DNA from 3 places in the Bradyrhizobium sp. 41S5 genome. Region 3 is predicted to be linked to each of the others. Evidence: riboswitches for the same ligand, from Rfam matches in the RefSeq annotation. Region 3 holds a riboswitch; each other region holds the start of a gene.

Region 1 (8,767 bases), 2.6 Mb from region 3:
CGACTACTCGCACCCCGGCGACAATATCCCGCCAGTGCTCGCGGTCGGGCAGCACTGCGGCGCTTCCGGCGAGGACCTGCTGCGCGGATTGGCGGCTGCCTATGAGATCCAAGTCGATCTGGTGAAGGGCATCTGCCTGCACGAGCACAAGATCGACCACATCGCTCATCTGGGCCCGTCGGCAGCCGCCGGCATCGGCGCCCTGCTCGGCCTTTCGACCGAGACGATCTATCAAGCTGTTCAGCAGGCACTGCACGTCACCACCACCACCCGTCAGTCCCGCAAGGGCGAGATTTCGAGCTGGAAAGCCTATGCCCCGGCGTTCGCGGGCAAGATGGCAATCGAGGCGGTCGACCGCGTTATGCGCGGAGAAGGTGCCCCTTCGCCGGCATGGGAAGGCGAAGACGGCTTCATTGCCTGGATGCTCTCCGGCCCGAAGGCTGAGTACACCGTGCCGTTGCCGCAAAAGGGCGAACTCAAGCGCGCCATCCTCGATACCTACACCAAGGAGCATTCGGCGGAGTATCAGAGCCAGGCGCTGATCGATCTGGCGCGGCGGATGGGGCCGAAAATCGGCAATCTCGCCGGGATCGAAAGCATCGTCATCCACACCAGCCATCACACCCATTACGTGATCGGCACCGGCGCCAACGATCCGCAGAAGATGGATCCAAAAGCGAGCCGCGAAACCCTAGACCATTCCATCATGTACATCTTTGCGGTCGCGCTCGAAGACGGTGGCTGGCACCACGAAAAATCCTATGCGCGCGAGCGCGCAGCCCGTCCGTCGACGGTCGAACTCTGGCATAAGATTTCCACCGTCGAGGATCCCGAGTGGACCCGGCGCTATCACAGCCACGATCCCAAGGAAAAGGCGTTCGGCGGGCGCGTCATCGTCAAGCTGAAGGGCGGCTCGACGATCAGCGATGAACTCGCGGTTGCCGACGCGCATCCGCTGGGCGCGCGCCCGTTCAAGCGGCCGGACTACGTCCGCAAGTTCCGCACCCTGGCCGAAGGCGTCATCGCTCCCGCCGAACAGGATCGCTTCATCGCCGCCGTCGAACGGTTGCCGTCGCTACGCGCCGGCGAGCTGTCGGAGCTGACGTTTTCCGTCGACGCCTCACGGGTGGGGGTGCCCGCCAGCTACGGAATCTTCGACTGGAAGCCGGCTACACAGACCGCGGCGCGACGCACGGCAGGATCATAGGGAGGACAACATGACCGATCTGAAACCCGCGCCAAAGAAGTCGGTAGCCCTCTCCGGCGTTATCGCCGGCAACACGGCGCTTTGTAGCGTCGGCCGCAGCGGCAACGACCTGCACTATCGCGGCTACGACATTCTCGATGTCGCCGGCGTCTGCGAATTCGAGGAAATTGCACATCTGCTCGTGCACGGCAGCCTGCCGACCCGCGTCGAACTCGCCAACTACAAGACTAAGCTGAAGGCGCTGCGCGGCCTGCCGCGCGCCGTACTCAACATGCTGGAGCAACTACCGGCGGCGGCGCATCCGATGGATGTCATGCGCTCCGGCGTTTCGGCGCTCGGTTGTGTGCTGCCGGAGAGCCACGACCACAACACGCCCGGCGCCCGCGACATTGCCGACCGCCTGATGGCCTCGCTCGGATCGATGCTGCTCTACTGGCACCACTATGCCCACAACGGCCGCCGGATCGAAGTCGAGACCGACGACGATTCGATCGGCGCCCACTTCCTGCATTTGCTGCACGGCAAGCCGCCCTCGGCTTCGCATGAACGCGCGATGCATACCTCGCTCAATCTCTACGCCGAGCATGAGTTCAACGCCTCGACCTTCACCGCCCGATCGATCGCCGGCACCGGCGCCGATCTGTATTCGGCGGTGACCGGCGCGATTGGTGCGCTGCGCGGACCGAAGCACGGCGGCGCCAACGAAGTCGCCTTCGAGGTCCAGAAGCGATACGCGACACCCGATGAAGCCGAAGCCGACATCCGCCGACGGATCGAGGCCAAGGAAGTCGTGATCGGGTTCGGACATCCCGTCTATACGATCTCAGATCCCCGCAACAAGGTGATCAAGCAGGTAGCCCGCGAGCTCAGCGTCGAAGGCGGCAGCATGCGCATGTTCGAGATTGCCGATCGCATCGAGACCGTGATGGCCGATGCCAAGCGGATGTTCGCCAATCTGGACTGGTTCAGCGCGGTTTCTTACCACGCGATGGGCGTGCCGACCGCGATGTTCACGCCCCTGTTCGTGATTTCGCGCACCTCGGGCTGGGCAGCCCACGTTATCGAGCAGCGGATCGACAACAAGATCATTCGGCCGGCCGCGAACTACGTTGGCCCGGAAAACCGCAGCTATGTTCCGCTGGAGGCCCGCGACCTGCCGCCTTCGTCGGCGCGTGCGGCGTAAGGAGAAACAAGTGTCCTATCTCGTCGCAGCAGAACTCCTGCGTGAAACCGCCGGCTACCGCTTTCGTGCGCTGCTGAAGCGTCCAGGTATCCTTCGCCTGCCCGGCACCCATAACGGCATGTCGGCCATCCAGGCCAAGGACGCAGGATTCGAGGGTCTATACCTCTCCGGCGCCGCAATGACCGCCTCGATGGGACTGCCGGACCTCGGCATCATCACCGTTGACGAAGTCGCGTTTTTCATCCGGCAGATCGCCCGCGCGTCGGGCCTGCCGCTTCTGGTAGATGGCGATACCGGCTACGGCGAGGCGCTCAACGTCATGCACATGGTGCGCGTCTTTGAGGAAGCTGGCGCCGGTGCGGTTCACATCGAGGATCAGCTCCTTCCCAAGAAGTGCGGTCATCTCAACGACAAAAAGCTGGCTAATGCGCACGACATGGCCGCTAAGGTCGCCGCGGCCGCCAAGGCGCGGCGCGATCTCGTCATTCTTGCGCGGACCGATGCAGCCGCCAGCGAAGGCTTGGATGGCGCTGTCGCCCGTGCCAAGCTCTATATGGAGGCCGGTGCGGACGCGATTTTCCCGGAGGCGCTCAACACTGCCGAAATGTTCCGCGCGTTCGCCAAGCGGATGCCCGACGTTCCCCTGCTCGCCAACATGACCGAGTTCGGCAAGACGCCCTTTTTTACCGCGTCCGAATTCGAGGAGATGGGGTATTCGATGGTGATCTGGCCGGTGTCGTCGCTGCGGGTCGCCAACAAGGCGCAAGAGCAGCTTTATGCCGCGATCGCACGCGACGGCGGCACGCACAAGATCGTCGACCAAATGCAGACCCGCGTCGAGCTGTATGCGACGATCGGATTGCACGACTACGAGGCGCTGGACGCTTCGATCGTCCAAACCATCATTCCCGAAGGTATGCCGCAGCGGGCCGTGGGCTCGAAGTAGCCCTTGTTTCCGACGCTGTTCGCTCCGGGACACCAACCTGCACCGGCGCCGCCAAGGCGGCGAACGGATTGAAATCGGAACTCAATTCTACGGATTTAAGGGCATGTCGCCGGTAACGGGTGATTGAGCAATACCAAGGTGTTTCCAATCACAGTCATTGACTGCGGTCGGACTTGACCTTAACTCCTGTGCTGTCGTGGTTCTGCGGGCTCGGTTTGGCCCGGAGCTAAGAGGGAAGCCGGTTGAATGCCGGCGCTGCCCCCGCAACTGTAAGCGGTGAGCCGTTGTCCAACAATGTCACTGAGGCCCGCGAGGGCTTTGGGAAGACCGGACAACAGCACTGACCCGTGAGCCAGGAGACCTGCCTCGACAGGATAACGTACTCGGGCGGGGTGTCTCGGTGGTGCGGTTGCGACCCCGCGCGCCACCTTTCGCCCGGAGTCCAGACGTGTCACGTGGCCCGCGCCCCCAACATCGGGGTAAGCCATGTCTATTTCCTCACTTCCCGTCGCAACACTCGGAACACCGCGTATCGGTCCTCGCCGCGAACTCAAGATGGCGTTGGAAAGCTTCTGGTCCGGCAAGTCCAGCGAGCAGGCACTGCGTGAAACGGCCGTCGGCTTGCGCGCCGCCAATTGGGCCCGCCAGAAGTCCTTCGGCGTCAGCGTCATCCCATCCAACGATTTTTCGTTCTACGACCAGGTACTCGACACCAGCGTGATGGTCGGTGCCATTCCGGAAGTGTACGGCTGGAAAGGCGGCGATGTGTCGCTGGCGACGTATTTTGCCATGGCCCGCGGCGCCCAAGGCTCCGATCACGATGCGAGTTGCGATCATGCGCATCACGCACACGATACGCCGCATGGCGTGCCAGCGCAGGAAATGACGAAATGGTTCGACACCAATTATCACTACATGGTGCCCGAATTCAGCGCCGGCCAGATCTTCAAGCTGTCCTCTTCCAAGGCGGTCGACGAGTACCGGGAAGCCAAGGCGCTGGGTTACAAGACCCGGCCGGTCCTGCTTGGGCCGGTGACCTTCCTGAAGCTTGGGAAAAGCAAGGATGCGGCGCTGAACTCGCTGTCCCTACTGCCCGTTTTGCTGCCGGTTTACGTCAAGGTTTTGCAGCAACTCGCCGCCGAAGGCTGCGAATGGGTCCAGATCGACGAACCATGCCTGGTGCTGGACGCGGACCGCGAAACGCAGGGCGCGCTTCAAATGACGTATGCACTGCTGGCGGAAATGGTGCCGGGCCTGAAGATCATGCTCGCCAGCTATTTCGGCGGACTGGGCGACAACACCAATACCGCCCTCTCGCTGCCTGTTGCCGGGCTTCACATCGATCTCGTTCGCGCGCCGGAACAACTCGACAAGATCGTCAGCGCCGCACCGAGGGGAATGGTCCTCTCGCTCGGTGCGATCGACGGTCGCAACATCTGGCGCTCCAATCTTTCCGCATTGCTCAAGCGGTTGGAACCGGCGGTTGCCAAGCTCGGCCAGGACCGGGTGCAGATCGCGCCCTCCTGCTCGTTGCTACATGTACCGATCGACCTCGAACAGGAGACCAGCCTCGATCCGGATGTGAAGAGCTGGCTTGCCTTCTCGGTGCAGAAGATCGCCGAACTGGCCACCTTGGGCACGGCCCTCGCCGGCGGCCGGGACAAAGTCGCCGACGCGCTGGCGGCATCGGACGCCGCGGCGCGTTCGCGCGAAACGTCGCATAAGATTCACAATGCGGATGTGGCGAAGCGAATGGCAGCGATCGACGATGCCATGCGCCGGCGCCAGAACGTGTTCACGAAGCGAGCTGGATTGCAGCGCGCGCGGTTCGGGCTGCCCGCCTTCCCGACCACGACGATCGGCTCGTTCCCGCAGACAACGGAGGTCCGCAACGCGCGGGCGGCCCATGGCAAGGGCGCGATGAGCGATGCGCAGTATGAGCAGTTCCTCAAGGAAGAAACCGCCCGCGCGGTTCGCTGGCAGGAGGAAATCGGCCTCGACGTGCTGGTGCACGGCGAATTCGAACGCAACGATATGGTGCAGTACTTCGGCGAGCAACTGTCGGGCTTCTCCTTCACCAAGCATGGCTGGGTGCAGTCGTATGGATCACGTTATGTCCGTCCACCAATCCTGTTCGGTGACGTTTTCCGCCCCAAGCCGATGACGGTGGAGTGGTGGCGTTACGCCCAGTCACTGACACAGAAGCCGATGAAGGCCATGCTCACCGGGCCGGTGACCATCCTGAACTGGTCGTTCGTCCGCGACGACGTTCCGCGCAGCGAGGCGTGTCGGCAGATCGCGCTCGCGATCCGGGACGAAGTGACCGATCTTGAAAAGGCCGGCGCCAAGATGATCCAGATCGACGAGGCTGCCCTGCGCGAGGGTTTGCCGCTGCGGAAGTCGGAATGGAAGACCTATCTCGAGTGGGCCGTTGAAAGCTTCCGCATCTGCTCCAGCGGTGTGACCGACGAGACCCAGATCCACACCCACATGTGCTACTCGGAGTTCAATGACATCATTGACGCGATTGGCGCCATGGACGCAGACGTGATCTCGATCGAGACTTCGCGCTCCAAGATGGAACTTTTGGACGCCTTCAAGACCTACAAATATCCGAACGAGATAGGACCCGGCGTCTACGACATCCACTCGCCGCGCGTTCCGGAGGTCAGCGAAATGGCCGAACTGCTCTCGCTCGCGCGCAAGCGGCTGACCGACTCCCAACTCTGGATCAATCCGGATTGCGGACTCAAAACCCGCAAATGGGAAGAGGTGCGCCCTGCCCTCGTCAACATGGTGGCGGCCGCGCGTGAAATGCGGCACGCCTCCTGAGGCACGCCCCCGGAGCGCGCGGGCTTACCGCGCGCTCCATCATTTCATTGAGGTCACCGATGCGCTTCTGGATCGAATGTACGCGGCACGAAACGAACAAACCCGTCCACATCAACATCGCCCTGGTCGGCAGCATGTGGCGTGACGGTGAGCGGACCATCCTCGCCTTTGTCGGCGGCGATGCAGAGCGTGTCGAAATCATCGAGACACCCGAGCAGATCATGAGCATGCATCTAGGACCGACAGGAGCCGCTTGATCTGGCAATGACAGTTGGAAATCTCAGCGTTGAGGCAACCACAGCCCGCTCGCATTCCGACCTCCGAAAGGTCGGATCCAATCCGGATTATTGGTACCCGATCGCGTGGTCGCATGAACTCAAGCCCCGCAAGACTTTCGCGGGGCATTTTGCAGGCGAGCCCATCGTGCTGGTACGCCCGGTCGAAGGCGATGTGTTTGCGCTGGAAGACCGATGTGCACACCGGCAAGTGCCGCTCTCGAAAGGCACCGTAGATGGCTGCACCGTGCGTTGTTGCTATCATGGCTGGCGCTACGACGGCTCGGGCCAATGCGTCGATGTGCCCTATCTCGGCAAAGGCAAGCTGCCAAATGGCGTCAGGTCCTATCCTTGCTTCGAGAGCAATGGCATAATTTTCGTCTGGCCGGGCACCGCGCCGGCGACCGATCCGCTCGCGCAGATCGGGCACGCTGCCGAGCCGGGATACAAGAGCCGCCGGTTCGGCAAGATCGTCCGCTGCCACTACACCTTCATGCACGAGAACCTGATGGATATGAACCATCAGTTTCTGCACCGCCGCACCACGGGCAACGTGACGCCTCGCTATCTCGCAAGTCGCAAAGGCGACGGCTGGATGGAAGTCGACTACAGCTTCGCTCGTCCGGACCAGAAGCCGCCACTCGGTGAGACCGTGATTGTCGGCAGCTTGCGCGGCAGCGCCCGCACGGCACGTGACCTCATGACGGTGCGGACGGATTATCCCCATCAAACGCTCCGCATGTGGACCCGCGACGACAAGCCAGTTTTGAGCGTGTGGCTGGGGTACACGCCCGTCGACGCCGAACAGCGCCGCAATCGGACCTTCATCGTGCTGTCGGTCCGCAAACCCAAGATTCCCGGCATTCTCGATCTGGCGTGGCCGGTTCTCGCCTGGTTCACCGATCGCGTCTTCGCCGAGGATTGCGAGATCGTCGAAATGGAGCAAGCCGCATTCGACGAACAAGGTGCCGATTGGAATCAGGAGGTCTTTCCACCGATACGGGAATTGCGAACACTTCTGCGCGATTGTGGAAACCCGCGTTAGTTTGCCCGCCGGCTTCCTTGCCCGGAAGCTGGTAAGGGCTCGTCCATTGTGTCAATCTTGGTCGTCGTTTCGGACGTCAGTCGGAGGCAAGCCCCATGAATACCCTGTCCCGCCCGTCGCAAGTCGCCCCCATCGAGAACCGGGTCGCCGCGATCGAAGCCGTCTTCGAACAGCGGGGCATGGAGCCCAAGCCTTTCATTGAGACCATGACCCATGCAGCCGAAGAAGAATGGGTGCCGCGAAATGGCGGCCGGGTCGTCGCCAAGGCGTGGACTGATCCTGCCTTCCGTCAGCGGCTGTTTGCCAACGGCAAGGATGCAGTCCCGAACTGGGTCTGAGCATGCCGGCGCATCATCGACATCTGGTAGCGCTTGAGAACACGGACACCGTCCACAACGTCATCGTCTGCACGCTGTGTTCTTGCACGGCCTTCACCATCATTGGTCTGCCGCCTGACTGGTACAAAGATCTCGACTACCGCGCCCGCGCGGTCCGCGAGTCACGCACGGTGTTGCGTGAAATGGGCCTCGATCTGCCGCCCGAAATCGAGATTCGCGTCTGGGATACGACGGCCGATACCCGCTATATGGTCATTCCGGTCCAACCGCCAGAGACGATCGGTTGGCCGGAAGACAAGCTGATCGACATCGTGACCAAGGAATCGATGATTGGCGTCGCGCGGCTGTAACACCCCCTGCGGAATGAGGTGAACGATGGACGGCATTCACGATCTCGGTGGCCGCCAGGGTTTCGGAACGATACGCTACGCGCCCGGCGCGCCGGCATTCCATGCCGCATGGGAAAAACGGGTTAATGCGCTATACGGCATGGCGGTCCGGCGCGGCATCTTCAACATGGACGAATATCGGCACGCGATCGAGCGCATGCCGGCGCGCTATTATCTCTCGGCCAGTTACTATGAACGGTCCCTAACTAGCCTTCTGACTCTTTGCGTCGAGAAAGGTATCGTGAGCCGCGAGGAACTGGAGCATCTGGCTCAAGGGACTGTGCCTCTGTCCGAGCCGAGCGCACCCGGCCGCACCAATCTACCCGACCGCGAGACCTTCCAGCCGGGCGACCGCGTCCGTGTCAAAAACGACTTCTTCGCCGGGCACGTCCGGATGCCTGGCTACATCCGGGGGAAGCCTGGCATCGTGGTGAGAGAATCTCCGCGATACCCGTTCCCCGATGCGCATGCCCACGGCGTGGAGGCTGCCGACGAGCCAACCTACGACGTCGCGTTCCGTACCGAGGACTTATGGCCGAACTCAGCGGATTC
Region 2 (10,436 bases), 2.6 Mb from region 3:
ATTGAGTCGCCCCGAGCTTGCACGCCTCAATGGGTTTGATGATATCTCTCACCATGTTCATCATCCTCGCGTGGCTCCGCACGATCGTGTGTTTGAAGCCATCTCGCTAACGACAATCCCTTATGTCCCTGGGATTTGAGTTGCCGCAGTGAGACGCGGATTGCTGTGCGGCCCTCGCGGCTCCGAGGCGTGGCAATCGATTGAGGCCCCAGATCTTCTTCGATGGCGGCCAAGACGCGCTTCTTCAGATTGTGAACCTCGGGAGATCCCCATTTCCTGTGCAGCTTCTGGAAAGCTTCGTGATGGGCGATCGCGAAAGGAATTGCCGTTCCGAAAGCATCCTTAGCAGGGTGCGCGGGATAAAGGTGCGCGCATGGTATCCAGCCTTCTGGCACGGGTTCAGTTGCAGGATGCGTGCGGCGGCTCTTCAGAAGCTTTGGTAGGACGTGGGTGTGCGGTCCGTCTGGGCTCTTTTCGGTCTCGGCCGGGATGGGCTGGTACACTTCGACCCGGCCGATGCGACTGATGAAGACGCGATGCGGGTTGATCGAAAATATCACGCTGATTGCCGGATTTCCGACCTCAAATAGGGGGCGGCCGGTATACTCGCGCAGTCGTTCAACAGCTTTCAGGTCGGCGACCCGTATGCAGAGATCAGCCTGAAGCGCCTTGAGGCCGAGATCAAATAGAACGCCTCGTCGGTCGTCTACTCGCAGAGCGTCCTTATCGGTGCCAAGCTCAGTCAAAGTGGTCCGGCGGTTCATCACGCAATCGGCCTCGCGAAGACACAGCGAAACCCGATGGCTCCAGGAATCTTTGGTTATGCTTTCCGAAGCGAACGGACGAATTCCGCCGCGAAGTTTGATTTCAATGCCGCCGCGAGCTGTGAAGACGCGAACAGCTTCGCCAGCTATCGTCAAGTTTCCCGTCTCATCAACATCCCGAGAGAATTCTGCAATGCCGCCGAAAGTCCCGACACTCCATTGTGTAGTGGGATTCTGGAGTTGCTCGATGATGAGTAGCTTCACCGGGTCGATCGCAGTCATGAGGTCTCGCTACGCGAGGAAGCGATGTCCGCTAGTGACAGGTTTGATATCAAATGAGCCAAGAGTTTGCTAATTCCGTAGATGGGACCAGATTAGACCGCGATCTTATACCCGGGGTTGACAATGGGATGTCGTTTGGATCAGCACGATGATTGTCTCACCAATTAAAAGTCGATTTCTGGAAGTGAAGCGAGAAGGTACTGTTGTGACATTCCGTTTCGAGCCGCAAGCTGACTTAACCATCGGCTCGCATCAAAGGTTCAAGCAATCTATCCGGCTTGTCAAAACACAGCTGAAATGCGTTGCCGATCAGGTTCAAACACAAGGCGGCTGCGTGACGGCCCGGTCCCTGAATGCGGACATAGTCGAGATTACCAATCTTGTCTCGGAAATCGATGCAAGGCTCGGCCAGCTTCGCGACGAGAAGGTCCCGATCAAGATGCTGGAGGAAGTTCTCGGAGTGACACCGCGGGAGCGCCAGCGGTGGACAAAGGATGGTCGGCTCCCCGCAAAGGGAAACGCTTTCATCCAGCGCGGACAAACTATTCGGCTATGGACATACTCGCCGGACGTGGTCGCGCGATTGCTGAAGCACCCTGAAATAATCGATGGCTGGCGTAAGGCTGATCTCGCTAAGGCCGCTGGCACGACCGCATCGTCTGAGCAGATCTGATTGATGGGAGTGTTGGGTCGGCTTTAGGTCGCAAACGTCTCTTTGAGTCGCTGACAGAATCGGTGCAGTCTCGTCATGTCTTCTCCCCTCACGTTCCGGAGGGACACGGGAGTTCAAATGCCCCCCGATGTGGATAACGGGGCCAATTTGTCTCGAGAGGGTCTTGCGAAGCGATTTTTTGAGTAAAGGCATTAACCGCCCATTGACACTTCGCGGCGAATATCACCACATATAGATGTCATGGTTCCATTGGATCGCAAGATTTGGTGGCTAAGAGGGAAGTCGGTGAATCGCACATGCTGCGAGATTCCGGCGCTGCCCCCGCAACTGTAAGCAGTGAGTCACGCCCGATTTAAGTCACTGATGCGCCGTGCGCATTGGGAAGACAGGGCGTGGCGACGACCTGCGAGCCAGGAGACCTGCCGTGACATCAGAACGTCCACGGGCGGGGTGTCCGGCGGTTGCTCGTTTGCCATGCCCGGCGTTCGCCGGCCATGCGATCTGGCGCCTGTCGCAAATCCAGCCCCCATAACAACTGCATTTCTTCCACGGGGCCTGCCGATGTCTTTGTCTCTCGATCGCGAACTGGCGAAAGCCACTCCTGTCATTCAGTTGCGTCCAGATTCACATGCCGCACCGGAAGCGCAACTTCCGATGCAGGTGATCCGCCGCAATGGGACGGTGTCGCGCTTCGACGCCAGCAAGATTTCGGTCGCGATGACCAAGGCGTTCCTCGCCGTCGAGGGCCACACGGCGGCGGCCTCGCGCCGCGTCCATGAAGTGGTCGAGCAGTTGACGGCGGAAGTCGTCGCCGCGTTGTCGCGCCGGATGAGCGAAGGCCGCACCTTCCATATCGAGGACGTGCAGGACCAGGTCGAATTGGCGCTGATGCGCAGCGAGCACCACAAGGTCGCGCGCGCCTATGTGCTCTACCGCGACGAGCGCACCCGGCAGCGCGCGGAGCAGGACGCCGTCAAGTCCGTCAAGCCACAGGCCGGTCCGCAGCTTCAGATGACGCTCGCCAACGGCGGCAAGGTGCCGCTCGACAATGCGCGCCTCGCTCTGATCGTGAACGAGGCCTGCGCCGGCTTGGAAGGCGTGGACGCCGCCGCCGTTCTCGCCGAAACCCACCGTAATCTCTACGACGGCATCAGCCAGGATGAACTGGCGCTGGCCTCCGTGATGGCCGCCCGGACGCTGGTGGAGCAGGAGCCGAACTACGCCTATGTCAGCGCGCGGCTTTTGCTCGACAAGCTGCGTACCGAAGTGCTGTCCCATGTCGAGGGTACCCCGGCCAACGCCTCGCAGACCGACATGGCGACGCGCTACGCCGAATACTTTCCGGCCTATATCAGGACTGGCATCAAGGCCGAACTGCTCGACGGCGATCTCGCGCGCTTCGACCTGCCGCGGTTGGCGGCGGCGCTGAAGCCGGAGCGGGACCTCGCGTTCCAGTTCCTCGGCCTCCAGACGCTGTACGACCGCTATTTCCTGCACGAGCGCGGCAACCGCATCGAGCTGCCGCAGGCGTTCTTCATGCGGGTCGCGATGGGCCTTGCTGTGCGCGAGATAGACCGCGAGGCGCGAGCCATCGAGTTCTACAATCTGCTGTCCTCGTTCGACTTCATGGCCTCGACGCCGACGCTGTTCAATTCGGGCACGCTGCGGCCGCAACTTTCGTCGTGTTTCCTGACCACGGTGGCCGACGACCTCGACGGCATCTTCAAGTCGGTCAAGGACAACGCGCTGCTGGCGAAGTATTCTGGCGGCCTAGGCAACGACTGGACCCGGGTGCGCGGCCTCGGCGCCCACATCAAGGGCACCAATGGCGAGAGCCAGGGCGTGGTGCCGTTCCTGAAGGTGGCCAACGACACCGCGATTGCGGTCAACCAGGGCGGCAAGCGCAAGGGCGCGGTCTGTGCCTATCTCGAGACCTGGCACATCGACATCGAGGAATTCCTCGACCTGCGCAAGAACACCGGCGACGACCGCCGCCGCACCCACGACATGAACACCGCCAACTGGGTGCCCGACCTGTTCATGCAGCGGGTCGCAGCCGACGGCGAATGGACGCTGTTTTCGCCGGACGAGACGCCCGACCTGCACGACCTCTACGGCAAGCCGTTCGCCGAACGCTATGCCTTCTACGAATCCAAGGCGGCGAGGGGCGAGATCCGAGTGTCCAAGCAGGTCCGCGCCACCGACCTCTGGCGCAAGATGCTGACCATGCTGTTCGAGACCGGCCATCCCTGGATCACGTTCAAGGACCCCTGCAACCTGCGTTCGCCGCAGCGCCATGCGGGTGTGATCCACTCGTCGAATCTCTGCACCGAGATCACGCTCAACACCTCTGATGACGAGACCGCGGTCTGCAACCTCGGTTCGATCAACCTCCTCAACCACATCAAGGATGGGTCGCTCGACGAAATCCGGCTGAAGAACACGACGATGACGGCGATGCGGATGCTCGACAATGTCATCGACATCAACTTCTACACCATCCCCGAGGCGCGCCGTTCCAACCTGCGTCACCGTCCGGTCGGCCTCGGCCTGATGGGTTTCCAGGATGCACTGCAAGCAATGCGGATCGCCATCGCGTCCGATGCGGCGGTGGCGTTCGCCGACACCAGCATGGAAGCGATCTCGTACTACGCGATTTCGGCTTCGGTGAACCTGGCTGCCGAGCGCGGCAAATATCCGTCGTTCGAGGGCTCGCTGTGGAGCCAGGGAATCCTGCCCATCGACTCGATCGAACTCTTGGCGGATGCCCGCAGCGGCCTCGATATGGATCGCTCCAGCACCCGTGACTGGGCCAGCCTGCGCGCCCGCGTCCGGACCATCGGTATGCGCAATTCCAACGTTATGGCAATCGCGCCGACGGCGACGATCTCCAACATCTGCGGCGTCGCGCAGTCGATCGAGCCCGGCTACCAGAACCTGTACGTCAAATCCAACATGTCGGGCGATTTCACCGTGGTGAACGAGTTCTTGGTCCGCGACCTCAAGGCCCGCGGCCTGTGGGACGAGGTGATGGTCAACGATCTCAAATATTTCGACGGCAGCGTCGGTTCGATCGACCGCATCCCTGATGACCTCAAGGCGCTCTATGCGACCGCGTTCGAGATCGACAGCGCCTGGCTGATCGAAGCGGCATCCCGCCGCCAGAAGTGGATCGATCAGGCGCAGTCGCTCAACCTCTACATCGCCAACCCCTCGGGCAAGAAGCTCGATGCGCTGTATCGGCTGGCGTGGACCCGCGGTCTGAAGACGACCTACTACCTGCGCTCGCGCTCGGCGACGCATGTCGAGAAGTCGACGCTGAAGGGCACCGACGGCAAGCTCAACGCCGTGACCTCGGTCTCGATGATGTCCGCCGGTTCGGCCGTCAACGTGTCCTCCGCCGTCACCGCGCCGGATCTAACTACGGTCATGGCGTGCTCGATCGATAACCCCGACTGCGAAGCCTGCCAGTAAGCAGAGAAAAGGAAACCACCATGCTTGACTGGTCAGACAACGCATCCTCCACCGCCCGCAAACCGGCCCCGGCGGTTCTGCTCACGGGGCCAATGCCGGAGCAGACGGGCCTTGGTGCCATCGACCGCACCGGCGGCCGGGTCTCCGTGGACGAAAAGCGAATGATCAACTGCCGCGCCGACGTCAATCAGCTTCTGCCGCTGAAGTACAAATGGGCGTGGGAGAAGTACCTCGCCGGCTGCAACAATCACTGGATGCCAACCGAAGTCTCGATGCAGGCCGACGTCGCGCTATGGAAGTCGCGCGACGGCCTGACCGAGGACGAGCGACGCGCCATCAAGCGCAACCTTGGCTTCTTCGCGGCCTCTGAAAGCCTGGTCGCCAACAACATCGTGCTGGCGATCTACCGACACCTCACCAATCCGGAATGCCGGCAGTATCTGCTGCGGCAGGCGTTCGAGGAGGCGGTGCACACGCACACTTTCCAGTACATCGTGGAAAGCCTCGGCCTCGACGAGGGCGAGCTGTTCAACATGTACCGCGAGGTGCCTTCGATCACCGACAAGGCGGCGTGGGCGATCAAGCACACCCAGCATCTCGACGATCCCGACTTCAAGACCGGGACGCTGGAAGCCGACCAGGCGTTTTTGCGCGACCTCGTCGCGTTCTACGTCATCTTCGAAGGCATGTGGTTCTACACGGGTTTTGCGCAGATCCTCTCGCTCGGCCGCCGCAACAAGATGGTCGGCATAGCCGAGCAGTATCAGTACATCTTGCGCGATGAATCGATCCACCTCAACTTCGGCATCGACGTCGTCAACCAGATCAAGATCGAGAACCCGCACCTCTGGACCAAGGCGTTCCAGGACGAAATCCGCGAAATGGTGCGGGCCGCTGCCGAGCTGGAAGCTGCCTACGGACGAGACACCATGCCGCGCGGCTTTCTCGGCCTCAACGCCGCGCTGTGCGAGCAGTACATGCACTTCATCGCCAACCGCCGCTGCGCCCAACTCGGACTGGCGCGCGTGTTCGATGAGGCCGAAAATCCGTTCCCATGGATGTCGGAAGCGATGGACTTGAAAAAAGAAAAGAATTTCTTCGAGACCCGCGTGATCGAATATCAGAACGGCGGCGCACTGAGTTGGGAATAAGAAGAATCGGCGCGCTCTGACGCTGTTAGAGCGTGGCCGTTTTCAGTTTAAGAGATGAGGGCGAGGCGAGGGTGACGTCCTGAAACTTCCATTCGACGAGCGCGGTTTGATTTGAAAGGTCTTCGAACAAGATGGCCTCGCTGGCGCCCACCGACGACTCTTTGCCGTTGATCCACAGCAGCCAATAGCAATTTGGCTTCGAACCATCAGTTACCCCGTCGATGCTATCAAGCTGGGCGCCATAAATGGATCGGTATTCGACCCGGAAGCTAAAGTTTGTGGAGTTCATCGCTTCGCCAATAATCATAGCCTGTAGGGCTGTTATCCCAGCGAACCACGGAACGTCAGGAAGTATATGGGTAGGATTCGGGTCGGACGGATCTGCATAAATCTTGATCTGGACTGCATTGCTGGTAGCCACCATCATCCGTCCCCCTTCATCCGTACAACTCTGTGGAGGGGTTCAATTGTAGCGGTACTCACTCTCAGCGTACAACCCCCAATGGCGTCCTGACCTTGGGAATGAGAGATCCCACGCGCACGGTATTTGCACCACGATGGTGGCCGTTTGGAGTGCGGCCTCATGCATATTCGCCGGACCAACGGCCGATTTAGAGGCGCGATCTTAGCGGCCCGCATCCCCTCCAAATTGAGGACAACCTTTTCGACGTCCGGGTGAAGTTCAGAGGCGCTGGTCGCATACCCCCTAGAACCATCTGGGTTGGCGGCATCGACCGTCAGATTAATCATCTTACTCGCAACCACGACGTCCCCGAGTGTAAACTCCCCTGCGGGACGCCCCCCCGCAATTCCCACGAGCACGACCAGCCTCGGGCGCACCTCCCTGATAAGTTCCATTGCAGTATACAGGGCATTGACGTCGCCCTGGCGGCTACGGACAATGGCGACCGTCAGTTCGTTGCCATCGTTGTCTGCGAACTTGCGGAAGTTGTATCGAAGGTTTTGTCCATCGATCGCACGATCGTCGGAAACAAACCTCTTGAGAACCGCACGAAATTCCTCGATCTTCATGGTGATGATACCGATATCCGCGCTCGGAACCCCTGTATCCGAGTCGTACCTGTAGGATGCAATCCCATCAGCCTGCTCTCGCGGTACGGGCTCATCCAAGGGCGCTTGTCGGCCCTCGCCGGATCTCTCCTCGAATCGGAAATAATATTCGTGAAGGCCCGGTCTGATGAGTTGCATCGACTGACGCTTGCCGCGCTCAATCGCCGCCCAGACCGACGCGCTTGGATTCTTCAATTGGTATTGGAATTTGTATATTCCGGCATTCTGTTCCGTATAGGTAGATTCGCCTAAGTCTGAGAGAACCGTCCCCCTTTCGGAGTGCTGCGAGCTTGTCTTGATCCGTAAGAAATCGAAGGGGACGGGCTGCCCGTCGAGGCCGACCACTCTTAAGGTCACGCTATGCCATGGGTTATTCATCAGCAGCACAGCCTAACGATTACATCATCATTCTCACATTCCACGCATTCGCCGGGTCCCTTCGGCACGCCATTCGGCAAGCATCTCACGGCGCAGGTTTGCGTCGCGGTGCGGGGGTGCAATACATCTCCCTCAATCGAGAATCTGCTGTCCTCAGGTCCTCCAGGTAAAACGTGGAAAGTAAGGCGCGCGCCGCCGAACGGCACAATCGCCTCCAACTTGATTGGACGGACCGAGTGTGTCGATGCCTCGATATTCACCGGTAACCTGCCAGGCTCGGGCAGCGTCACCTGCGGTGGCGGCAGCGGGAAAGTTAAGGTCATGAATGAGCCTGGTGTATCAATCGGAAGCTGGGCTGGACTCGTACGGACTCCGAATACGCCGACACCGATATACGATCCGAGTGGTAGCTTCGCTGATGGATCAACGGCTATAATCACGGAAATCGACATCGTGAGCCTCTCGAGAACGCCAGGATCATTCAGACATTTTTCTGCGGGTCTTTGCCCTCGCTCTCAAACCCGCTGCAGCGCGTTCGCAAGTACGTAGTCGGCTATTGCGTTGCCCTGCTTGATCCCGTTGTCGGCGTCGAACTGCCAGTGAATACCGAGCCAAATGCGGCTTCGACCGTTTTCCTTCTCGGCTTCCGTCAAGCTTTGGAAGGTTCGTTCGACTCGGGGACGTGTTTCGCCGGTCGGTCCACGGTTCAGCCCGTTGTACTCGTCCGATACGAAGCTGAATTTGAGATCTCCGTGGAATTTGCGAAGCGTCTGGAAGAGCCCTCCGCCGAACACGGCATGACCCGACGGGTAGGCTGGGAATGGAGGAGTCAAGTTCGCGCTCGTCGGACTTGCGTTATCCGCGGGGGCCCCGAGCGGCGTCCAGTTGTGGTTTAAGGTGCCGTCGACCGACTTGTCCGGATCGTGGAGACGTATCCAAGTGACCGGTCGTGCCAAGTGATATTCGTATTTTGCAGTCCAAGACCCGATACCGCAGTCCGCTAACACCAGATTTACGAGCGCAAGGTAGCGGGCCATCTCGGCGACGTCGCTGATCGGATGTTCATTGAGCGCGATTGAGGTCGCAATCATATTATACATTCGTGGCGGCGCACAAAGGAGTGCCGTTCCGTCGTAGGCCCAATAGTTGCCTTTGAAGGTCTCGTTCTTTTCGTCTAACGGATCGTGATCGCTGGTTCCAGTTCGCGACGTGTGAGTAGCATGACGAGCACCTAGAGTGACAGGACTTGGATCGCCGCCCAGGGCACGGACGTCGTCATAGGACTTTTGAAACTCCGGGGTACCAGATTTCGGCGGATCGCCAGGAAGGAAGAGTTGCTTCGGATCAATGACGAAAGGTTCGACGTACGACCAGTAACCCCCGATGGCTTTTGGAATTCCAGTAATGGGATCCACTCTCCAATCGTCGATCTGTGGATTCGGAAATAGCGCTGCGGCAGTGGGCTCCAAGTCAAGCGAGTTGTTGGGTCCCTTCTTCAACGGGACTTTTCCATCAGTTTCGGAGCCGTCACCGAACTGCTTGGTCGAAGGATCGTATTTTCTGAGCGCCAATATCTGGGTCGCCGCGGCCTCGCCGATCGCGCTCCCCAAGCCTTGCATTTCGGGATTATCTGGAATGGTTGGAACAAGCTGACGATAGTGGGCTTCAATGAGCGGCGTCTTGTTGGGATAAAGCACGACCATCGTATCGTGGGCTGCGACGGCGATTGCCGACCGAACAGAGGCTTTGGTCTCGTCCACGTCTTTCGGCGCGCGGCCAATTGCCGAGAATATTTTTGCCTGTACGCCCTTGTAGCTTTGCGCTCGGCGGTAGATCGTGTTGACGGCCTCAAACACGGCCAAGTGGATGATCGCCAGAGCTCGACTCGATCGATGTGGTCCGAACTGCTCAGCGTACAGCGGATCGACTCCGCTCGATGTCGCCAGCGTCGTGTGGTCCTGCGCCGTTAGATCCAAAGCGAAGGCGTTCCATTGGAGCAGATGATACAGATCTGGGCCGACACCCGTCGTTATCTTCTGCACAAGCGGAAGTCGTGTGAGATAGTTGAGGAACGCGCCTGGCTCCCGAGGGGCGGCGATGCGCTGTTCTTGCGCACCCTTTAGAAACTGAAGATTTGGCGATGGAGCCCTATAGTTGGGGATTGCGAAGATGTCCCGGAGCTCGTTGGCTCCGCCGGAGGTTTGAGCCTTTGCCATTCGGGGCAGCGCGAGAAAAGCGAGTCGATGCGGTGCTAAGCAAATAATTCCGACGATTGAGTAACATGACTTACTCCTCGCAATTCGACAACCAAAAGATCATATTTTGATAAAAAACAACGTATGAATGTTCACGCAGATGACGCCTTCTTGTCAATACTTTGCCGAAAAATCTCTGATGAGAGCATATGAGATTGCGGTCGCATTCTTGAGCTGACGCTCATCGGTTAGCACTGCATTTGTTGCTCCATGTGGCGGATTTAAGTGCAGTTCCGATCGATCCGACTCCCCAATTCAAGCCAGGGGAACCCATAAGAACTCGGGACGAATCCCTTGCGTGATGAGGCCTACGCCAAGCGTGCGAAGATTGAACATGGCGCCGATGTTCGGTTTCGCGCCGCTCTTCCAGCACGCCTGAAGTCCGATC
Region 3 (10,436 bases):
ATTTGCCTCCCTGGCCGCGCGTATGATCAGCCTGACGCCGAGCCGATATCGGCGCGGCGAACGTCCCTGCGCGTCAGGCGCAATTCGTTGGTCTGGTGAAGCTTGCAGCGAAGCTCTGACGGGTGTGCGTGGTCCGGCGATCAGGCCCGGTCGCTGGGCCTACGGCCGGGTTGTTGCGTTTGTCGGTGAGAGCTGCTGCGGAGACTGGTGGTGTGATCGCCGGCACTTAGAGATTGCATCGATAGCGCCCAACGGGGGGGGGGGGGGGGGGGGGGGGGTCCTGGTCCGACGGGGCGACTGGCGGCTTCGCGGTGAGACCTCGTCGCTTATTGAGGCCTCGCAAGGAGCAGGGCCTACTCAGTGTAGCTGACATCGGACAGTCGATCGTCGGGTGCGAGACTGCATGTTACCGGTGATCGGCGAGCGTGGATATTCCCTAAAGGTGGTCTGTCGTGGAAGGCGGCTGCGAGCAATCATGCGATCCCCAGCCCGTGTCTGCTGACGAGGGCTGTGATGTTCAGTCGATGGTTTGTTGTCGTCAGCTTTTCGACAGGTACTGCTGGTACAGTCTTGGAACTTGGATGCGTGCGACATGCTCGTGCCAAACCGACGAGAGGAGGGGGGGGGCTCATCAGGGTTGCCGGCGCCGGCAGCGAGAAGCATCCATTCGCTCCCCATCGGGCAGGAGTGCGTTCTAAAATGGTTCCTAGTTGATTGAGCGCAACGCTCGCAATTTTACCGCTTTCTTCGATGCAACAGGAGTGAACTAAATGGCGTATCTTCCCGTGGCCGGTCTCCCCGTGGTCGGCGCACTCGATTCGACGGTGAATGGAGTGGGGTCTGACGGGGTGGTTGCCAGCCCCGCTTTCGGCGCGCTGTTGGGGCAGTATGCCCCAACAGGTGCCTACCAGTACCTGCCGGCAGGTGCTGCCGTCGTTGTCGCTCCGGTGGTCGTCACTCCAGTTGTGGCTGCTCCCATGTACATGATGGCGCCGCCGCCTCCTCCTTCCATGCTGTTGAGCCAGCAAAGTTCGGGTTTAGAGCCTTCCGTCGATCCGGTATGGACGCATGAGGTCAAGGATGGTAAGGCCACGATCAACCTCGGCGACAAATATACGATCACGGCCGATGAGAAGGATGGCACCTGGACCGTTCGCAACAACCAGACAGGCCATGTCACGAAGATCCATGGAGATCCCCATGTTGACGCGGACGGGGATGGCAAGGATGACTTCGACTTCAAGAAAGATATGACCTTCCAGCTCGACGATGGGACCAAGATTACCGTCAATAATGTCGACTACGGTAATGGTGAGACCATCTCCTCAAAGTTGACCATTACGAATGGTCACAACGCGATGGTTGTGGAGGGGCTCGGCGACGACAAGGATGGCAAAAACAATCTGAGGGTGACCCAGTCCAATGCCGGCATGACTCTTGATGAGCTGACACCCGATGGTGCCCAGGCGATCCATGAGAGCGGCCAAGGCTGGGTCGATGGCGCCGGCGGCGTGGTGAATCAGGCGAGTATCGATGCCGGCGAACAGGGTCGCGCGCCGGGCAGCTACCAGTCTGCAAGCGCAGCGCCTGCCACTGCAACACCCGTGTTCTTCGTTCCTCCTCCACCGCCACCTCTTGCGATGGTTCCGCTTGCCGTCGCTCAGGCGCCAGCGCCGTCATCTCAGCCAGCGCCAGTGTGGTCGCACGAGGTCAAGGACGGCAAGGCGACGATCAACCTTGGTGATAAGTATACGATCACAGCCGATGAGAAGGACGGCACCTGGACCGTTAGAAACAACCAGACCGGCCATGTCTCGAGGATCCACGGCGATCCTCACGTCGATGCTAATGGCGACGGCAAGGACGATTTCGACTTCAAGAAAGGTATGACCTTCCAGCTCGACGACGGCACGAAGATCACGGTGGACACGGTCGATTATGGCAAAGGAAAAACCATCTCCTCGAAGCTCACCATCACCAACGGCGACAATGCCATGGTTGTGGAGGGGCTCGGTGACGACAAGGATGGGAAGAACAATCTGAAGGTCACGCAGTCTAATGCTGGGCGGACGCTTGATCAGCTGACGTCCGATGGCGCTCAGACAATCCATGAGACAACTCAGGGGTGGGTTGACAACTCCGGACGCAAGGTGACGCAGGCGGTGATCAACCACAATGAGAACCCGGATGCGCCACCGGATTTCAAGACGATGATGCGCGAGAGCATGTTCCAGCGCATTTTCCATCGCCATGCACAGCCGGCATGAGGCCCGATCCCGGGGCGTGTCGGAAACTCGTGGAAGCGGGCGCTAGCGCCCGCCTTTCATTTTCGCCAAACGGCCGCGAGAAGGGCAGCTTGGCGATCTATCGATTCAGGATCGACGGTAACAGTCAGATTGTCTCGGCAATCGCAGCCTTCGCCCCGACAAACGGGCGGAGGGCCTCCAGGCCCGGCTACGCGGCCAGAATTGCTGTGGCGCGTTCCCGCCCGTTGTCGGCGATGGAGGCGCTGCACAGGAACGGTGCTCTCAGGTTTGTCTGCATGTCAAAGTCATGCCGACGCAAGCGTCGCAGTGAAAATCCCGTCAAGATCGCAAATTGGATTGAGGGCTGCCTCGACGGCGCGATCTACCGTCGGCTCAAAAGCACAAGCCCTGCCTCGCGTTGAGCTCTGCCTGTCTTTAGCCTCCGAAGCCGGGCGTGAACCCTTGCGCCCCCCGAACATCCATCAGCTTCTCAGGAAGCCGGAGGCGCTATGGGCTTTGAGCATCGCCATTCCCGTCAAAGTAAGCTGCTAGGGACGTTAAAAGGAAATCGCAGCAGCCCGCCGCCAAAAAGATCCCGGTGCATTCGGATTCGCGGGACCCGCTCGCAGCTCGGATCTGAGATCATTGAATGCGCATCTAACTGGTGGCACGTGCCAAGTTTCACTTGGTACGTCTTCGATTCGATCACTACGCGTGATCTGCTGCCGGTTTGATGGACACCCGGTTAAGCTAATCCCACCTTGCGCTCGAACTTAAGCGGGCTGAGATCGCCGATGGTCGAGTGCCTGCGGGTCGTGTTGTAAAATCGTTCGATGTAGTCGAACACATCGGCGCGTGCCTCATCTCTGGTTCGATAAATCTTGTTGGCCGTACGCTCGGTCTTGAGCGAGGAGAAGAAGCTCTCCAGCTCATGCTGCAAACGATGCCGTGGTCGGCCATCAGGCGCTGGAACTGCTCGCTGGTGTACTGGCTGCCCTGGTCGGAGTGATGCAACAGTGCATCCGGCTTGCCGCGCCGCCAGACGGCCATCAACAATGCGTCCGTCACGAGCTGTGCCGTCATGGCGGCACTCATCGACCAGCCCACCACGCGGCGTGAGAACAGGTCGATCACCGCTGCGACATAGAGCCAGCCTTCGGCCGTCCAGAGATAGGTGAAGTCGGCGATCCACTTCTGGTTCGGCCGCTCGGCGGCGAACTGCCGGTCAAGGAGGTTCGCCGGTACGGTCTCGAGCTGTCGATCGCCGCTGTCCTTCGGCAAGCGCCGACGTCGCGGCCGCGCCCGCAAGCCTTGCAGGCGCATCAGCCGCTCAATCCGGTGCAGGCCCCAATCCGCCCCGTCGGCGAGCAGGTCACGCCACACCCGGCGTGCGTCATAGGTGCGGTCGCTGGCGGCGAAGCTGGCCTTGACCTTGCCGCCGAGCTCCTCGTCGCTGCGGGATCTGGTGCTGGGAGAGCGATTCAGCCAGGCATGGAAGCCCGACCGCGACACTCCCAGCGCATCGCATAGCCATGCCACCGGCCAGATCGTCCGGTGCTTCGCGACGAAGGCGAACTTCATGTCGCTTCCTTCGCGAAGTAGGCTGCGGCCTTTTTTAGGATATCCCACTCGGCCTTCAGCTTGGCGACCTCACGGCGCAGCCGCTCGATCTCCTGCTGCTCCGGCTTCATCTGCCCGTAGCCGGGAAAGGCTTGCGCCGGGTCGGAGCCCAACTCCTTCACCCATTTGCGGAGAACATTCTCATGAACATCCAGGTCACGGCCGGCTTGCGCCACCGACACCCCACGGTCCCGCACCAGCTTGACCGCCTCGACCTTGAACTCGCGGCTGAACTTCCGTCTTTTCATCGCCACCTCCGGCTTCATGAAACACCTAATCTCGGTGTCCATCAAACCGGCAGCAGCTCAGCGGGCTGTATCTCTATGTGGCGCCGAGCATCGGCTCACCCATCATCAAGCTCGCTCATGGCCTCATCCATATCCGACTGGGAATCGCTTATGACTTGCGTGGCGACGGAAACGAGAGCCTTTTCGAATGCTCGGCGCAGTAGCGCTGCACGCGTGTCATCGCCGCCGCTCTCGGCGGTGTCGGAGGGGGCGCCAACCTGCGGCGCTGTTGCATTAATATCGGCTGCGTTCATGTCGTAACACCCGGATAGCGGCGTCGCCGCGAGATGACCTATCCGCTTCATGCTAGCAGGGACAGCTTGCGAAAAGCTGACTAAGATCGAGCCTCCTTGGCGGCTTCATCCATGACCACGCAAGTGAGGACAACCGTATGCCGGCACGGTCATTACTGCGATCGGAGCTCTGGTAAATCATGGCGCCAAAACACTTGGCCACGTCAGCAAGCGCGACGGCGACTGTTGCGCGTTGAAGGCTCAGTGGTACCATAAGCATTTGTGGAGCTATCGCGCTCGATCTGGCGCGCGCGGCAAGCCACCGAGATCGCACGATCATGGCAGGGACGCACCTCACGCCAGTTCCACAAGAAGAGCAACACCTTGCTGGCGCATCGCATTCTCGACCGCTTTGAATTGCAAGCCAAACGTTGCGCGTCATGAGATTATCCCTCGCCAGCATCGCCCGGAACCTTCGCCGAACGGATTCCTATCCAACGCGGACTCGCATAGGCACCCGTCATCGCGACGGAGCATCGAAATCAAAATGCTGCCACTCTTTTCACGGAATGGGCCGAAGCAGGGGGGCATTTGCTCGAACACAGCGTTGCGGGCCCAGACCCGGAGCGGACGTGGCGTCCTGCGTCTCGACTCCCCTGCCACAAGCCTTGACGAATCTCGACGCGCGGCGTCTGTATGTAGATCTGCCACGGTCTTCCATTCTGCATCTAGTAGGGTGGAAGCTAAGAGAGAACCCGGTGCGCCGGTAACGGCTATTCCGGGGCTGCCCCCGCAACTGTAAGCGGCGAGCGGTTGTCATAATGGTCACTGGCCGCGACAGCACCGGGAAGGCCGACAGCCGCAGCGACCCGCGAGCCAGGAGACCTGCCGCGACAGAATAGAACGTCCTCGGGCGGGGTGCCCCGTGCGTCGCTTGCAGCCTGGGACGTTTGACCCGTCTCCTCGCAAGTCGTGCGCGTGGCTTCCCCCCCTAACATCGCGGGGTTGCCGATGTCGTCGTCTTACGATTTCAATCAGCATGGTCATCTAATTGAGTGGCCGAGTGTGCGGCCGTGGCCGGCGCGGCCAAAGTCTGCCGCGCCTCAGCGGTGTGTTGTGCCGCCGCCGTCATCGCCTCCGCTGCCGCGGCCTCTCGCGCCATTGCCAAAGCCGTCCGATCTCACGCTCGATCGATCGCGCGACGGCCTGCTGACCGCGTTCGGCAAGCTAACGCTGACCGATCGTTATCTGCTCGTCGGCGAAAGCGTCCAGGACATGTTCGCGCGGGTGTCCTGTGCCTTCGCGGACGATGTTGCGCACGCCCAACGTCTCTATGACGCGATGTCTCGGCTGTGGTTCATGCCAGCCACGCCGGTGCTGTCCAATGGCGGCACCACGCGCGGCCTGCCAATCTCGTGCTTCCTTAACTCGGTGTCCGACTCGCTCGAAGGCATCGTTGGCACCTGGGACGAAAACGTGTGGCTTGCCTCCAACGGGGGCGGTATCGGCACGTACTGGGGCAATGTTCGCTCGATCGGAGAGAAGGTGAAGGGCGGCGTCAGCTCAGGCGTCATCCCGTTCATCCACGTCATGGACGGCCTGACGCTGGCGATCAGCCAGGGCTCGTTGCGGCGCGGCTCGGCGGCGGTCTATCTCGATATCCAGCATCCCGAGATCGAGGAGTTTCTCGAGATCCGCAAGGCGTCCGGCGACTTCAACCGCAAGAGCCTCAACCTGCATCACGGCATCAACCTCACCGACGAGTTCATGCGTGCCGTGGGCGCCGGCACCGCGTTCGCTCTGCGCAGCCCGAAGACGAACGAGGTCGTCCGCGAGATCGACGCGCGACAGCTATGGCAACGCATTCTTGAGAACCGGTTGCAGACAGGCGAGCCTTATCTCTTGTTCATCGACACTGTGAATCGCGCGCTTCCCAAGCACCAGCGCGAGCTCGGTCTCAAGGTCTCGACCTCCAACCTGTGCAGCGAGATTACGCTCCCGACCGGCATCGACCATCGCGGCGAGGAGCGCACCGCGGTGTGCTGTCTGTCATCGCTCAACCTCGAGACTTGGGACCAATGGAATGAGGAACCCGGCTTCATCGAGGACGTCATGCGCTTCCTCGACAACGTGCTCACCCACTTCATCACGACGGCGCCGGAGGGTATGAAGCGGGCCCGCTACGCCGCCCTGCGCGAGCGCTCCGTCGGACTTGGCGTCATGGGCTTCCACTCGTTCCTCCAGGCGAATGGCATTCCAATGGAGAGTGGCTTGGCGAAATCATTCAATCTAAAGATGTTTCGGAAGATCCGGGGTGATGCCGACGCGGCATCCGTCGCCCTTGCTCGCGAGCGTGGCCCGTGCCCGGACGCCCTGGAACGTGGCGTGATGGAGCGCTTCAGCCAGAAGATCGCGATCGCGCCGACTGCTTCGATCAGCATCATCTGCGGCGGCACCAGCGCATGCATCGAGCCGATCCCGGCCAACATCTACACCCACAAGACGTTGTCTGGTGCCATCTCGGTACGTAATCCTCATCTGACCAGGGTACTGATCGCCAAGGGCGCCGACACCCCGGTGACCTGGCAGTCGATCATTGCGCAGGAGGGTTCGGTCGCCCATCTCGACATTCTGTCGGAACACGAGAAAGCGGTGTTTCGCACCGCCTTCGAGGTCGACCAGCGCTGGATCGTCGAGCTTGCAGGCGACCGGGCCGCATTCATCTGCCAGAGTCAGTCAATCAACCTCTATCTGCCGGCCGAGGTCGATAAGTGGGATCTCCACATGCTGCACTGGACGGCGTGGAAGCGTGGGGTGAAGAGCCTTTATTACTGCCGTTCAAAATCGATCTCGCGCGCGGCGTTCGCCGGCAAGATCGTCGACGATGACGAGGCCGCGCCGCGGCAGCCGCCTGCGCAGCGCACCGATTATGAGGAGTGCCTCGCATGTCAATGATCGATCTCTCGTCTGTCGATCCGCGCACGCTGATCGGCAAGGGACGCGTTGGTCTCCTTGACTCGATGGGCAGCTATGACGTTGATCGCTACGCTTGGGCCTACGAGTTCTGGAAGCGTCAGCAGCAGACGCATTGGATGGCCGAGGAGGTGCCGCTCGGCAACGACCTCAAGGACTGGGCGTCGGACCGCGTCACCGCCAGCGAGCGCGCGCTGCTCACCCAGATCTTTCGCTTCTTTACTCAGTCCGACATCGAGGTCGGTGACAATTATCTCAAGCGATACATCCCGATTTTCCAGCCGCTCACCGTCCAGATGATGATGGCGGCCTTCACGAACATGGAGACGGTCCACATCGACGCCTATGCGCTGCTGCTCAAGACGCTCGGCATGCCCAAGACCGAGTTCGAGGCATTTCGCAGCTATGCGCAAATGCGCGCCAAGGCGGACTACATGCACGAGTTCGGCATTGACACCGTGGCCGATGTCGCGCGCACCCTGGCTATGTTCGGCGCCTTTACCGAAGGCATGGCGTTGTTCGCGAGCTTCGCTATGCTGCTCAATTTTCCGCGCCACAACAAGATGAACGGCATGGGACAGATCGTAAGCTGGTCGGTGCGCGACGAGAGTCTCCACTGCGAGGGCGTCATCAAGCTGTTTCACGAATGGCACCGCGAGACCGGCGCCGTGACGCGCTCGGTCCGTGACGACATCGTCGATGTCGCCAGAACGATGGTAAAGCTGGAGGAGAACTTCGTCGATCTCGCCTTTGGCCTGGGCAAGATCGAGGGCATGCGTCCTGAGCAGATCAACGCCTACGTCCGTTATGTCGCCGACTGGCGACTGACCCAACTCCGGATTGCCCCGGTTTTCGGCTTCTTCAAGGCCGAGGAGGATGGGTTCACGCAGCTCAAGCCGCATCCGCTGCCTTGGCTCGTCGAGATTCTCAATGGCGTCGAGCACGCCAATTTCTTCGAGCAGCGCGCCACGGAGTACTCCAAGGCGGCGAGCCGAGGCAGCTGGGACGGCGAGGCCGGGGTGTGGGCGGCTTTCGGCCGTATGTAGGCAGCCGGAACAGCATGCGTCCGTTCATACATCTTGGAGGTTCGCGGAAGTCCTCTGCTGCGGCTTCCGGCGGCACAGCGGACCTCAAGCGGCATCATCCACGCCGCTCGAAAATCATAATGGGGGAACACCCGCCCACGGGGCTGATGTACGAAAGTGAAGTCTGATCTTGTGCTGAGTTGCTTCGGTGCGGCAGACTTCGAAAAGGCGATCACAATCGTTGCAATTTGCAGACTGGCGAGACGTCCGTCCCGCATACGGAACTCGGAAAGTTCTGGCGGTACAACTTCGGAAGGCCCAGCCTGAGATGGTCCGGCGTGCGAAGGCCGGGCGTGAGAGGGGCCGGCGGAGGATGGCCGGCGTGCGAGGGATTTTTATCCATATCCTGCCATAGCAAATCTTGGTCGAAATCAGGATGAGCCTCGATCGTCTGCTGCGAGAGGTGATGCGGGGACGGTTCTGTGCTGGATCTGCACCGAGCGCAGCCGGCGCATGCGAATCATCCTCCCAACGCAAGCCTGGCGAATAGGGGTGCGCTATATCCGGGTACGGCGAATAAGGGTGCCGAGCATCCAAGTACGGCGAATAGTGACGGCCTGCGTCCAGATATGGCGAATAGGGCTCCCCCGGCAGCGCGGGCGAGGCGGTACGATTTGGCGCAGCACCACCCTGAGCGCCGTTGAGCTGCTGCTCAAAGCCGGTAGCGTCCGTGGGCGGTAGCGGTGAATTGGTGTCCGGGCTCGTGTTCGATGGTCCGAATTCGTTGAAATCCATCTGTCACTCCCGCATGATGGAGCAGCTCGAGCAATGCGAAGGCTCCTGTCCTGCGAGACCGAAGCAGCTGTTTCGGAGGTTCGCGTTGATCTTCAAGCTCTCCTGGATGCACACGTCTGGCGCGGTCGATGCGAGGCGCCGCCATCCAGACAGGCTCATCCTGGGTAAGGCGGCTTTCGAAAAGCTGACGATCAGATGGATTTAAGCGAATGCAGTTCGGATCCTCGGCTCGAGCTCTCTCGTATTGTTAAGTCACTTCTGGCCTGCAGCTTCGCGCGCGATGCCGTCCTGATGCTGCGCTTCTGAGGAATAGTGGCTTTCAGGTCGTCCGTCGCGAATGACCGTGCTCGAGGAGCCACGAAACAACATCAAAACCGACCCCAGTGGCGGCTTTTCGGCAGCGGTTGGATTCCGCCGCGCCTGCGCCTCCGCCACAAGGCCCTTGAGCGTTTGGTCCACGAGCGCGATGAAGCGCGGCGGGCCCGAAGCCAGGACGAGGCCATCTCCTGGAGCCGGCTTCACGATATAGCGCTCATCGGAGATGTTGAGCACATCGAGCGCGGTCCTGAACGCATCGAAGCTGATCGGGTTCAACACAATGAGACGGCTTTGCGCCTCTTGAGCCGCGGATATGTAAAGCACGAGACCGTCGTAATACCATTGAAGATTGTACAGATTGGTCAAGCGCTCGAGGAACTCTCGCGGTGGCTGGTCCGGCATTCGCCCACGAATCCGGCCCTTTACCTCGGCGCTGACATTGACCCTGATATTGTGATTGTTGCCGAACTCCTGCAGCGCGGCGGAAAGGTCCTGATCCAGAACCGTGTAGCTGTAAGGAGCCGACGGCAGTGAGAGGGATGCGCCGAGCGCGCTTACCGATCCCAGATAGACAAAAACTCCGACATGGAGAACTCTCCTCAAAATGTAGACCGTTGTGGATCGGATGAGCATTCCCGAAGGCCTTCCGCCTGAAAAAAAACCTAGAATTTCATTCCAACGTGAAGGCCAAACGTGATCTTTAGATGACGTAACCAGCGGCATCTTCGTCAGGTTTTCGTCAGCTCGCCAATCTACGCTCATGATCCGTTCGTCGTTCAACCATGCCTGATCTCATCACACGAGCACAATGACTCCTTATATTATGATGGTAGGCGCGACGCCGATCTCTCCCCATTCAGCTGACTGTGTTTCCAGTGCCTGCTCGCCGGCCGCCACTGGCGAGCAGGCCCACTTTGAGCAGTCCCTTGCGCAAGCGTC

Evidence for each region. A riboswitch is a leader RNA that binds a small molecule or an ion and turns the genes downstream of it on or off. The one in region 3 is predicted to bind cobalamin.
Region 1: another riboswitch for cobalamin. It lies ahead of metE (5-methyltetrahydropteroyltriglutamate--homocysteine S-methyltransferase); the one in region 3 lies ahead of HAP47_RS35655 (ribonucleoside-diphosphate reductase subunit alpha).
Region 2: another riboswitch for cobalamin. It lies ahead of HAP47_RS07340 (ribonucleoside-diphosphate reductase subunit alpha); the one in region 3 lies ahead of HAP47_RS35655 (ribonucleoside-diphosphate reductase subunit alpha).

Annotation. Positions count from the first base shown of each region.
Region 1 covers NZ_CP083721.1:1,562,224-1,570,990, reverse strand. Annotated here, with positions in the region: gene HAP47_RS07315 (MmgE/PrpD family protein) at 1-1,207, shown strand, start outside; gene prpC (bifunctional 2-methylcitrate synthase/citrate synthase) at 1,218-2,390, shown strand; gene prpB (methylisocitrate lyase) at 2,401-3,336, shown strand; cobalamin riboswitch at 3,517-3,719, shown strand; gene metE (5-methyltetrahydropteroyltriglutamate--homocysteine S-methyltransferase) at 3,823-6,168, shown strand; gene HAP47_RS07295 (hypothetical protein) at 6,228-6,425, shown strand; gene HAP47_RS07290 (aromatic ring-hydroxylating oxygenase subunit alpha) at 6,433-7,488, shown strand; gene HAP47_RS41530 (nitrile hydratase subunit alpha) at 7,584-7,826, shown strand; gene HAP47_RS07285 (nitrile hydratase subunit alpha) at 7,829-8,176, shown strand; gene nthB (nitrile hydratase subunit beta) at 8,202-8,767, shown strand, end outside.
Region 2 covers NZ_CP083721.1:1,573,475-1,583,910, forward strand. Annotated here, with positions in the region: gene HAP47_RS07330 (DUF6925 family protein) at 27-1,046, opposite strand; gene HAP47_RS07335 (hypothetical protein) at 1,195-1,719, shown strand; cobalamin riboswitch at 1,944-2,160, shown strand; gene HAP47_RS07340 (ribonucleoside-diphosphate reductase subunit alpha) at 2,281-5,193, shown strand; gene HAP47_RS07345 (ribonucleotide-diphosphate reductase subunit beta) at 5,214-6,344, shown strand; gene HAP47_RS07350 (hypothetical protein) at 6,370-6,771, opposite strand; gene HAP47_RS07355 (phosphorylase family protein) at 6,768-7,760, opposite strand; gene HAP47_RS07360 (vanadium-dependent haloperoxidase) at 8,309-10,009, opposite strand; gene HAP47_RS07365 (ferritin-like domain-containing protein) at 10,304-10,436, opposite strand, start outside.
Region 3 covers NZ_CP083721.1:7,420,529-7,430,964, reverse strand. Annotated here, with positions in the region: gene HAP47_RS35670 (DUF1521 domain-containing protein) at 771-2,267, shown strand; partial or broken gene HAP47_RS35665 (IS3 family transposase) at 2,992-4,114, opposite strand; gene HAP47_RS35660 (hypothetical protein) at 4,210-4,407, opposite strand; cobalamin riboswitch at 5,080-5,293, shown strand; gene HAP47_RS35655 (ribonucleoside-diphosphate reductase subunit alpha) at 5,548-7,341, shown strand; gene HAP47_RS35650 (ribonucleotide-diphosphate reductase subunit beta) at 7,332-8,405, shown strand; gene HAP47_RS35645 (nodulation protein NolW) at 9,432-10,130, opposite strand; gene HAP47_RS35640 (nodulation protein NolB) at 10,306-10,436, shown strand, end outside.